DNA from 3 places in the Porticoccus hydrocarbonoclasticus MCTG13d genome. Region 2 is predicted to be linked to each of the others. Evidence: predicted binding sites of a transcription regulator. Region 2 holds the regulator's gene; each other region holds the start of a gene.
The links. The regulator FNR, encoded in region 2, switches genes on or off when oxygen is low (the NO sensors DNR and NnrR bind a similar motif). The targets are predictions, from matches to a motif close to TTGATNNNNATCAA.
Positions count from the first base shown of each region.

Region 1 (4,101 bases), 100 kb from region 2:
GGGGCATCCTGTTTGAGCTGGAAAAACAGGCCAAGGAAAATATCTGGGAGTTCTCAACCGGGATCCTGGCCGAAAAGGAATGGGGTCGCTGGAGCGGCACAGCCAATATCATTATCAGCCAGGAATGGGGCTCAGACATTGAGGATGAGATTGAATCTTCAGCGGGCCTACAGACACGTTATCGTCTGTCACGCTGGATTGAACCGGCACTGGAACTCTATGTTAATGAGCAGACCGTTGCGTTGGGACCCGCATTAATGGGAAACATTCAAACCGGTGTCAGGCGCAGTCTGCACTGGGAGGCAGGCCTCCTGTTTGGCATGAATGATAAAAGTGCCAACAATACGCTGCGGGTTCTGATTGAGTATGAATTTTAGGGAGGCAAGTCAACCTTCTACAACCTCAACTATCTGACAGCAGTTCAATTTTGTAACCATCCGGGTCTTCCACAAAAGCCAGCACTGTCGAGCCATGCTTCATTGGGCCGGGTTCCCTGACAACCTTTCCCCCCGATCTACGAATTCGCTCGCAGGCAGCATAGACATCCTCCACACCAATGGCGATATGCCCATAGGCATCACCGAGATTGTAAGTGGACGTATCCCAGTTATGAGTAAGCTCAAGTACAGTGTTTGCCGACTCATCACCATAACCCAGAAATGCGAGAGTAAAACGGCCATCGGGGAAATCCTTGCGACGCAAAAGTTGCATCCCCAGCACATCGGTATAAAAGCGAACGGACGTATCGAGATCCCTCACCCGCAACATGGTATGTAATAAACGCATAAACTTACCTCTCTAATTATTTCCGGAACCTGTCCGTACTTACCCGCAACAACTTGCAAGGGTATTGAGTTCCAGCCAGTCTCGGCTAAAAAGCCATGCTACAAAGTAAATCCAAATTGAATCAAATAAAACCTTTAACAAAGACATCGATTTGGCCATCGGCTTTTTTAGTAACCCAAGCCCATTAGCAAGAGTTTTTTTCCACAGCCCCCTGTTTTGCTTTTTCAGCTATTTTTGTGTACTTTTTATGTAACAACCGTGACATTCACCGTTATCCAGAAAAGAATAATAATAATGATCAATACGTTATCAAGAGACGCTCAAACGGATAGTGATTTTGACTACTGGTGGGAAATGGAAGGCCCCTGGGTTGAAGAACCAAACCATCGACGGGGCGGAATAAGTGGTGTCCAGCGATGCCGAATCAATGGCGCCACCTACTACATCAAAAAACAGACTGACCATACTTGTCGCAGTCTCAGACATCCACTGGGCTATGCCACCATAGCCCGTGAAACCCACCGGCTGGATGTGTGCCACAAACTGGGAATATCAACGCCGGAAGTCGTCTTTTCGCAAACACGCCTCCACCAGGGGGCAATTCAGGCAATTCTGGCGACTCGGGAATTGGCTGGGTTTTCCAGTGTTGAGGCATGGCAGGAGAGCGTAACTGACGATTTCGTGAAAAAAGAGACACTCGATGCTCTCTCCCGAAAACTTGGCGAGATTCTGTCAAGACTTCACAATAGTCGCTGGCAGCATGGCTGTCTGTATGACAAACACATTTTTTTTCGTCATGAAAGGAAGGGCAGCAACGAGATTGAAGTCGCACTGATTGATCTCGAAAAATGCCGTCGACGGTTATCCATTAGCCAGGCCTCCCGGCACGACATACGCCAGATGCGCCGACATATGCCCGCGATGACTGAACGCCACTGGGGCATTTTCAATTCCACCTATCGACAATTTTCCTACCTCAGTCCAAACAAAGGTGTGCCCTGGCTTTCGACAACCGATTGCAACTAACCCCGCAACCCCGGTTATCGACGACTGGCTGAAAAAAAATCCCAGGCAAAAAAAAACCGGGCTTACGCCCGGTTTCTATAAAGCATTGTTCTCAATCGGTAAAAACCGGTGCCGCGACATATTCCCAGAGCAAGACGGTAGCTACCAGAACAACCACCACATACACAAGGGAAACAGCAAAAATCGCACTGGCATAGAGAAAACCCTGGTCCTCCGGCACATTCATCACATCGGGAATCCCGAGGTACATCAACCGAATTGCATAACTGCAGGCAGCAATAGCGAGCAGGAGGTCCAACCACCAGATGGGATAAACCGCGAAAATACCTGCCAGAAAAACCGGGCTGCAACAGAGCCCCATAAACACAAACCCTTTCAACGGGCTGGATTCGCTATTGTAGGTTTTCGACATCCAGGCAATCATCCAGCCGATAAATACCAGCGCACCCATGAGGGCAAAGTAAAATAGTACTATCAAGGGTATCGCACTACCCTCGGTGATCCTTGTGGGCTGATCATTGAGAATCGTCCAGCCAAACTGCGTTGTTCCGATATAAAACCCGATCGCAGGAATCATACCCAGGAATATAAAATAGATAGCCATGCGCTTGATTGTCTCATCTGACAGCGCAGCAATTTTCTTCCACTCGGACTGTGGATCGTAGAGTAACCCGGCAATGTGACCTAGCATAAAATCCCCGTTTTTCTTATTTAAATCTAATAATCGGCCAACAGATATATAGTTTATTATAAAACACCTGTTTTTATACCTCTTAAATCAAACCGTTGGCATTGATCGAAATCAATAACCCTTATAACACCTACCACAGTCAATGGTGCATGTGCTGATGAGCACTAATCCCATCACTTTGTTCAGAAGTCACTTCCCGTTGATGATTATGGGCCATCGCATTCCAGAGGGTCCACGCACCAAATACGATGACTATCATCCCCATGGCTGTTCTCAAAGCACGAACCTGCAACCACCGCTTAAGTTGACTGGAGAAAACACCTCCGGCCAGCATGACCGGCAACGTGCCCAGGCCGAACGCCATCATGGCTAGTGCACTCGACACGGGATGAGCAGTGGCAGCGGCGTAAACCAGCGCCGAGTACACCAAACCACAGGGTAACCAACCCCATAACATACCAAACAGAAAGGCCCTGCCAACCGTACGAACACGGAACAACCTGGTAGCGAAAGGCTGAATATGGCGCCAGGCATATTGCCCCCCACGCTCAAGCCAGGACAGAAAGTGCCACCAACCCGCCAGATACAACCCCATCAGAATAAGCAGCACCCCCGCAAAAATACGCAGAGAAGGCCCCAGAGACAGGTATTCATGCCCAAACAATCCCAGCAGACCGACCAATGCACCGATAAGCCCATAAGATGTAATTCGCCCCAGGTTGTAGCTTAGGAGGATTGGCCAACGCCTGCGTTGATCATCGGCGGCAAAACCCAGTGCGGCGACAATCCCGCCACACATACCAACGCAATGCCCGGCACCCATCAAACCAATAACCAGCATTGCCAGTATGGACATACTGTCAAATTCAAACATTATTCCGGGCTCTTTGAAGGTGGAGAGTCTGCAGGTTGACGGGGGCGAGCCTCGACATCAACCTCAACAGGGTCATCAGCCCCATCGTCAAATAGTATTCTCTCGCCTTCCCCGTCGAGATCATCATACTGGCCACTGTTTACCGCCCAGAAAAAAAACCATATCGCCAATGCACAAAAAATCAGGGACACAGGGATCAGCAAATACAAACTGGTCATTGGGTTATAACCTGCCAAAGATGAAAAGTATCAGCCATCGTCACGTGGCAAAACAAGGCTGTTGTGAGCACATCATGGGTGCGTCGCCACGCCGACTCAGCCGCAGGGCATTACCCACAACCAATAGCGAACTGGCAGACATACCAATCGCGGCCGCCCAGGGAGGAATCATTCCCGCCACGGCCAGCGGCAATGCCAGGAGATTGTAGAGTAATGCCCACGTGAGATTCTGACGAATGATCTGGCGTGTCCGTCTGGCAAGACCGATCACTTCCGGCAATGTATTGAGGTTGCCCGATAGCAATATACTGTCAGCATGGATTCTGGCGAAATCACTGGCATCACCCAGTGCCACTGAGGCATCGGCACCGCTCAGTACAGGCACATCATTGATACCATCACCAACCATCAGCACCCGGTGCCCGGCCTGCTGACAGCGGTTGACCCAATCGAGTTTTGCCGCTGGACTCTGCTGCCCGAACCACTGCTGAATACCCAGCTTGGTC
Region 1 covers NZ_JQMM01000001.1:1,603,780-1,607,880, reverse strand. Annotated here, with positions in the region: gene U740_RS07680 (hypothetical protein) at 1-377, shown strand, start outside; gene gloA (lactoylglutathione lyase) at 403-786, opposite strand; gene U740_RS07670 (lipopolysaccharide kinase InaA family protein) at 1,081-1,812, shown strand; gene U740_RS07665 (Yip1 family protein) at 1,904-2,503, opposite strand; gene U740_RS07660 (sulfite exporter TauE/SafE family protein) at 2,643-3,377, opposite strand; gene ccoS (cbb3-type cytochrome oxidase assembly protein CcoS) at 3,377-3,595, opposite strand; gene U740_RS07650 (heavy metal translocating P-type ATPase) at 3,636-4,101, opposite strand, start outside.
Region 1: U740_RS07665 (Yip1 family protein) is a predicted target of FNR. The motif match lies at 2,605-2,618, and genes of this name have one in related genera.

Region 2 (4,101 bases):
CAGTTTTGTGACCGGGGAAGCCAGTATCTCAGTGCTATCTTCTACCTGAATGACGAACAAAGGGCCGCCGCCCGGAACAGTATAAGCGCATTAATCGACAGCAACATTCTGAACGATCCGATTGCCACCCGAATTCTACCGGCCAGTAAATTTTACCCCGCCGAGGAGTATCACCAGAACTACTATCTGAAAAATCCTGCACGTTATCGTTATTACCGAAATGGATGTGGCCGCGATACGCGACTAAAGCGTCTCTGGAATAACGTGGAGCTTCCCTTCTGAGAACCTGAGAACCTGAGAACCTGAGAACCTGAGAACCTGAGAACCTGAGAACCTGAGAACCTGAGAACCTGAGAACATTGAGCCCGGCATCCTGAGTAGGTAGTAAAGGTCGTTAACCGGATCTGATGACGGCAATCATGCCTTTTTTCCATCTATTTCATGATTGGGATCATACATCCTAACATCATAAATTTGACCCATATCATGGGGAGATTCATTAATTCCGCTTAACCTCAGCAGCTATTCCAATTGTCACCTGTGAGTCAGCCGGCAAATGCAAGTTGCGACAACAACCAACAATCTGTTCTGCCCTCACTCTGATATTGAGGCAGAATTTTTCAAATCCCTGGTCAGTTGTCCCAAGGAACAACTGAGGAAGCGGCGCACGTCAATCTCGCCGATTGCGCTGAATATTTATATTCCGAGCAATGCCAATAGCACTTATCCCGGACTCGTCAGCAGGGAGATCGAGCTTATTCAGCCAGTCTTCAGATACCAGCCTTTGGTGAAATTCTGGCTCAGAAACAGGCCTTTAAAAGGCATGAACAGGGGTGAACTAACAGAACTGGTTTTTTTATCCAACAGTTATTTCAACCCCCGAAACAAGAAAGCGTGTGAATACGGTTTTGAATGCACGCTTACAGATATAACCACCGAAAAACTGGCCTTAATGAAGGGACTTCATTTTGATTGCTTCCGACTAACCATTAATGCCGCAATACCGCCCCACAAACAACAATTTACATCGATCCTGACAACTGCCAGTGACTTTCACTTTGGAGAGTGGTACTGCTGCCTACAGGTCAATCAGGCCGACCCGGACACATTGGACCACTGGCTTACTGAGTTAATCCGCTATCAACCGGCAATTATTGAGTTACAGGGGCTGCAGACAATGGAGGGTGCAGCAACCCTGAGCCAACTCTCGCGGAGAATGAGCAGTCAGCACTATCAACTTATGGCGGACCGTTTTTTTGTCATTCAAGGGCATAAACTTCTGCAACTTCGCCAGAGCAAGACCCTTCAATATACCCCCTGGGGAATGGCTAGAGACAGCCTGATAGACTGGGTTGGTATTGGCCTTGGTGCACTGGGTAAATTGGGTGATGGCTACTATCAGAATACCGACTCCATTCACGACTACCGACAGGCCCTTGATGAAAAGCACCTCCCTGTGCATTGCACGGGGCTATTTCCAGATCATCAACCGCAGAATCTCCCACCCTGGCAACTGGTCAATCAGTTGCTCTGCTTTCATCGGGTGCATCTAACCAGTTGTGATCTGACAATCAAGTTATGCCCGGAACTCGCCAAACTTTTCCAACATGCCCTGTCTCTGGGCTGGCTCACCAGAGAATCTGATTATCTGGTGCTGTCCATTCAGGGTCTCGACCATCTCCGCTATTTCTGCGATAGTCTCCAGGCGTGTCGATGTAACGGTCGTTAATGACCGTTATCATGATCGCCGCTATAATGAGACATAAGAGGTTCAGAGAGATGTCGATGGATTCGGTCTGCCCCCACAATAATACATTCCACTGCGGTGACTGCCGTATGAATGCACTCTGTCTCCCGCTTGCACTGCAAACCAAGGAAGTAGAACGCCTGGATGAAATCATTCAGCGAGGCAAACCTCTTCAAAAGGATCACCATATCTACCATGCTGGAGAAGAATTCGATTCTGTCTTTGCGGTTCGCAGTGGCTCGATCAAAAGCTATACAATTAGCAATAGTGGCCAGGAACAGGTGACTGGATTTCACCTCCCGGGGGAGATATTCGGTATGGATGGTATAGGCCAGAATCGTTACACCAACTCTGCAGTTGCCATGGAGACCTCTTCCGTCTGTGAAATTCCCTTCAACCGTCTTCAGGAACTGAGCATTGCAATCCCTACACTGCAACGCCATTTTTTCCAGTTGATGAGCCTGGAAATCACTGGGGATCAACAACTTCTTAGCCTACTCAGCAAAAATACAGCCGAAGAGCGGGTGGCAACACTGTTGATGAGTATTTCAAACCGCAATTTCCGACTTAAACTCTCTGCCACACGATTCAGGTTACCGATGTCACGTGCAGATATCGGCAATTATCTGGGCCTTACTGTTGAGACTGTCAGCCGGGTATTAAGCCGCTTTCAAAAACAGGCATTGCTGAAGGTCGACAAAAAGGAAGTAGAGCTGCTCAATCTGGACAAACTACGCGAGTTGGCCAACTAGGATTTTTCAATTAATCCCTTGTTTTGATTTTTGATTGATACAGAAACAAAAAAGCCGGTTTATGAAACCGGCTTTTGTGCAATTAGCTAACCAAGTTCTTAGTTAAAACTTGTAGCCTATACCCACCATATAGACCAGTGGATCAATATCCACCTTGGTCTTCACCTCAGCACCCGGGAAATTGAATTTCGCATCGGTATCGATATCGATATACCACACTGCGGCATTGACTACCCAACGATCGGACAATGCGTAATCCATACCCAGTTCAAACGCCACACCCCAGGAGTCATCAAGTTTTAACTTGCCGCCTGCACCGACAATCCCCTCAAGTTCACTGGCAACATCCTCTTCGAAAAATTTTGTGTAGTTAATACCGACCCCGGCATAGGGCTGGAACCGGGACTCAGCTTTCATCGGAAAATATTGCAGCGTCAGGGTAGGTGGTAAATGTTTGGTCGAACCCGCATCAATCTTTCCGGGAACCAGCAAATTTTTGGCTTTAATATCGTGTTTAAAGGGCGTGGCTGCCAACAGGCCTAAACCCAGGTGATCCGTCAACATATAGGTCAGGGTAAGACCGAGCTGAGTGTCGGAATCGACATAGGCCTTGCTGTTCGGCAACCCGCCACCATTAAGTGTAAGACGGCTGCTGTCATCGTTAGGTTCAACTGTTGCGGCACCTGCGCGGACAATAACATCTCCCGCCTCGTAGGCCATAACACCTGTGGTTCCGGCCAAAAGACTCCCGGCCAGGGTCATATGAATTGCCAGCGACAATGCTTTTTGCTTGAACATTTACTTTCTCCAGAAAGGTAGCACTAAAAGACAAGGCCATTAAACCAAGCGCTTCACTACCACCATTTGATCTGGATTAAGTAAACAGAATCATCGACTTGCGCTAGATCAATACACCTTAATGATTATTGGCTCAGAAAGTACTGGAGGGTTGTGCGGAATATGAAAATGGTCTCCGAGGAGTAATTGCAGCTTGTGTTCACCAGGAGGCAGTTCAAGACTCACCTCAGTCTGGCCACCACCAAAGTGACGGTGTTGATCATCAGCCGGAATGGGTTTGTCCTTATCAGGCAATTGCTGAACATTAATCAGTAAATGATGATGTCCTGTATGTTCCCGCTCAACACCTGCCGGCGCAACACCAATACCATTCAGACCGAATCGCACAGTCACCGGACTGCTCACGGTTTCACCATCTTTGGGAGAAATAATATAGGCACTGGCAGAACCAGTATCAGTCGTTCCACCAGCATAAATTGTCGGGGATAGAATCATCAGCATCACCAGTAAAGCTTGCATTTTTTTCATGTAATACCCCTATTGTTATCCGTGAATAATTGTCAGTGGTCCCAAACTCCGCTCAACGGTGGCGAGATCTTCCGGAACTAGCCGTTTTTCCCCATACAGTCTGGTGACGAAGGTGCACACTTTTGCTCTCGCCATTCGTCAGGCGTGAAGATATGCAGTGCCAGGGCATGAACGCCACCAGCCAGCTCATCAGATAGCAGCTGGTACACTCGCTGGTGACGCTTAACGGCCCGCATCCCCTCAAATGAACCAGAGACGATAACCAGCTTAAAATGC
Region 2 covers NZ_JQMM01000001.1:1,704,729-1,708,829, reverse strand. Annotated here, with positions in the region: gene msrA (peptide-methionine (S)-S-oxide reductase MsrA) at 1-282, shown strand, start outside; gene U740_RS08175 (hypothetical protein) at 824-1,729, shown strand; gene fnr (fumarate/nitrate reduction transcriptional regulator Fnr) at 1,780-2,499, shown strand; gene U740_RS08165 (OmpW/AlkL family protein) at 2,602-3,297, opposite strand; gene U740_RS08160 (DUF4399 domain-containing protein) at 3,406-3,825, opposite strand; gene U740_RS08155 (BolA family protein) at 3,903-4,101, opposite strand, start outside.

Region 3 (4,101 bases), 700 kb from region 2:
CTATCAGGTCACTCACCTGTTCATGCCACCCACTGCGATCTACATGCTGCTGGCCCATCCCCGGGTGAAAGCCTGGGATTACAGCAGCCTGCGTTATTTCTGGTATGCGGCTGCGCCGATGTCGGTGGAAAAGCTCAAGGAAGCCATTGATGTTTTCGGGCCGGTGATGGTGCAGACTTACGGTCAGGCTGAAGCGCCGATGCTGTGTACCTTCCTGTCCGCCGAAGATCACGTTCTGGCGCTGGATGGCAACAACCCCTCTATACTGCGTTCCTGTGGCAGGACTTCACCCCACGTTGAGGTGGCTGTTTTGAACGACGAGGGCAAGCTCCTCGAGCCGGGGCAGGAAGGAGAAATTGCTATCAGGGGCAACCTGCTGATGCGGGCCTACTACCGGAATCCCGAAGCCACTGAGGCGATCCGCTGTGAGGGCGGCTGGCAGCGCTCCGGGGACATCGGCGTTTTTGATGAGCAGGGTTATCTGGCAATTGTAGACCGCAAGCGGGATATGATCATATCCGGCGGTTTTAATGTCTACCCCAGTGAAATCGAACAGTTGCTCTGGGGGCATTCGGCAATCAAGGATTGCGCTGTGATTGGCATCCCCGATGAAAAATGGGGTGAGCAGGTTACCGCAGTGGTGGAGTTAAAAGATAAATCCCGGCCACCGGACGAACAGGAGATTATTCAATACTGTAAAAGCAAACTGGGTAGCGTGAAGGCGCCCAAGCAGATTCTGTTCTGGGATGAGCTGCCGCGCAGTCCCGTTGGCAAGGTTCTGAAAAAAGAGATTCGCAAGGTTTTCTGGGAAGAGGCGGGTCGGAAAATCTGACCGGTTACCATTTCGACTACACTTTTTACACGCCTGCCCGCCGGGCCTGAAACACTTAACCATCTGTCTGTAATAGTAGTGAGGATATATTGTGAAGGTTAGTATTGTTGGTGCGTATAACAGCAAGTTTGGTGCGTTCGTCAAACGCGACCGTGAAACCGGTGAGGTCGAGGATCTCAAATCCTTTTATGAATTGCTGACAGAGGCGGGAGCTGGTGCCATTGCTGATGCCGGGCTGGAAGCAAAGGACATTGATGCCATCTGGGTCGGCTCCTGCTCTCCATCTTTGTTCGTGAACCAGGAGCACGTCGGGCCGCTGGCGCTGGAAATTGATCCTCAAGGATTGCTGTTCAAGCCCACCACCCGCACCGAGGGAGCCTGTGCCACCTCCTCTCTGGCCATCTACAATGCCGCCTATGCAGTGGCCTCTGGCCGGTTCAAAAATGTACTGGCGATCGGCGTCGAGAAAATGAACACCCTGAATACCGCTGGTGTGACCCATGCGCTGTCCTGTTGTTCCTACTGGCCGGAAGAAGGTAACAAGGGCATGACCTTCCCCGGTTTGTTTGCTGAACTGGGTAAAGCTTACCAAGAGAAAGAAGAACTTTCTCCCGAGCAGTTGCGTATCATGTTGGCTCATGTCAGTGCCCTGAATTACCGCAATGGTATCCAGAATCCACTGGCGCATTTTGGCCCCGGTAGTATACCGGACATCAACAAGTTGACTACCGCCGAGGCGATCCTCAATCTGCCGGAATCGGGCAAGGGTAGTAACCCGATGATCGCCCCGCCATTGCGCCTGCACGATTGCTCACTGATTACCGATGGGGCGGCCGCAGTGGTGCTCACTTCCAGCGATAATGCCAAAGCCAGCTTCAAGCATGCCGTTGAGTTGTCCGGTATCGGCCATGTGACGGACCGGATGATGCTCAAGGAACGCATCGGTCGTCTGCATGAGCTTCGCGCCACCCGTCACGCCGTCGACTTGGCGCTGAAGGAAGCGGGAGCCACCGTGGATGATCTCGATCTGGCGGAGGTGCATGACTGTTTCACCATCAATCAGCTTCTCTGCGTTGAAGCTATCGGTCTGTCCGAGTCGGGCCGTGCCGGTTACGATTTCATGAGTGGTAAATACGATCCAGACAGTGACTGTCCGATCAACCTGTCTGGTGGCCTGAAATCCAAGGGCCACCCGGTGGGTGCCACAGGTGCATCGATGCATGCGCTGGCCTACAAACAACTGGTGGGCGAGCCGATAGGGGTGGCGGCAAAGGGTAATCCGGAAGTGGCGATGACCGTCAATATCGGTGGCTCCGGTGTGACCAATTGTGTCTCGGTTATGCGTCGACTCAAATAGTGCTTTCCTCCCTGACAGGGCGTGAACCGGCTACCGGTTCGCCCCTGCCAGTTTTTTTGATATCTCCCCGTCACCCCAAAAAGTCTTGATTCCAATCAAACTTCCTGAACTTTTGTTGTCACAGTATTTGTTTTCCTGTGGGCTTGGTTTAATAATTGTCCCGTGGGTTATGATAGAGCTGGTTCCGGCAAGCTATTTTGCGCAGCCTGCTTGGTACCGGTAGTTGTAGATGTAGCAAGAATAAAAAATCAGGAGATGATGAGATGCCAAAAGTAGCACTGGTGACTGGGGGAACAAGAGGTATCGGTGAAGTCATTGCTATTGAGCTCAAGGAGGCGGGCTATCTGACGGTGGCCAATTACGGAGGCAACGATGACCGGGCCAGCGAGTTTAGGAAGCGGACCGGTATTCCCACTTACAAGTTCGACGTATCCGATTTCGATGCCTGTAAAAACGGTATCGAAACGATAGAACGTGATATCGGCCCCGTCTCCATTCTGGTTAATAATGCGGGGATCACCCGCGATGGCACTTTGCACAAAATGTCCCCGCAATCTTGGCAGGAGGTGCTTGATACCAATCTGGGCTCCTGTTTCAACATGAGTCGCTGTGTGATTGAGGGCATGCGTGAGCGCCGTTTTGGTCGTATCGTCAATATCGGCTCACTGAACGGTCAGGCGGGTCAGTATGGACAGGTCAATTACGCTGCGGCCAAGTCCGGGATTCACGGCTTTACCAAGGCGCTGGCGCTGGAAGGTGCGAGCATGGGGATCACGGTTAATGCGGTAGCCCCAGGCTATGTGGAAACTGATATGGTGAGGGCCGTGCCAGCCGCCGTGTTGGAAAAAATTGTTGCCCGTATTCCCGTTGGTCGGCTTGGTTCCGCCCATGATATCGCTCGGGGCGTACTGTTTCTGGTGTCGGATGAGAGTGGTTTTATTACAGGCTCTACCCTGTCCATCAACGGTGGCCAGCACATGTACTAGCGCCGGAGCCTTTTATTTACTTTATCTCTTATTCTCAGGTCGGCTTCTTCAGATGGTATTTTTTCATTTTCTGGTAGAGCGTACTCTTGGCGATGCCCAAGTGTTTGGCCGCTTGGGTCATGTTGCCTTCCGCCTGTTTGATGGCGGCCTCAATGGTGGATTTTTCAACCCTGTCCAGATTACCCTGGGGTGGTGTGATGAAGGCGTTGACGTGCTCCGGCTCTAAATTGCTTTCCCCTGGCCGATAACCTTCGGGGAGATCGTCAATCGTCAGGGTTTCGTTTGTGGACATAAAACACATGCACTCCACCACATTGGCCAGTTCACGGATATTGCCGGGCCACTCGCGGCTTTTCAGGGCCGTCATCAGGCCCGGTGAGAAGCGTTTCGCTGAGATGTCGTCGGTTTTGCGGATGCGCGCCATCACCAATTGAGCGATTCCTTCGATATCTTCCTTGCGGCCCGACAGTGGGTCGAGACTGATGGTCACGGTGGATAGCCGGAAATACAGATCCTTGCGGAACAGCCCCTCGTTCACTGCGCCTTTCAGGTCGCGGTTGGTGGCGGCAATCAGTCGGAAATCCACGGGGATCGGTTTGATGTCCCCCACCCGGTAAATTTTCTTCTCCTGCAGTACCCGCAGAAACACCGGTTGCAATTCCAGCGGCAGCTCGCCAATTTCGTCGAGAAACAGTGTGCCGCCATTGGCCGCCTCGATTTTGCCGACCATGCCGCCCTTGCGCGCGCCGGTGAACGCCCCCTCCACATGGCCGAACAGTTCGCTGCTGAGAATGTCCCGGGTGAAGCCGCCGCAGTTCAGGTCGATAAATGGCCCGTCGGCGTATTGGCTGCTGTCGTGAATGGCCTTGGCGAATACTTCCTTGCCGACCCCGGTATCCCCCAGAATCAGTACTGGCAGCGGTGTA
Region 3 covers NZ_JQMM01000001.1:2,401,448-2,405,548, reverse strand. Annotated here, with positions in the region: gene U740_RS11440 (AMP-binding protein) at 1-832, shown strand, start outside; gene U740_RS11435 (thiolase C-terminal domain-containing protein) at 924-2,189, shown strand; gene phbB (acetoacetyl-CoA reductase) at 2,453-3,175, shown strand; gene U740_RS11425 (sigma-54-dependent Fis family transcriptional regulator) at 3,210-4,101, opposite strand, start outside.
Region 3: phbB (acetoacetyl-CoA reductase) is a predicted target of FNR. The motif match lies at 2,275-2,288, and genes of this name have one in related genera.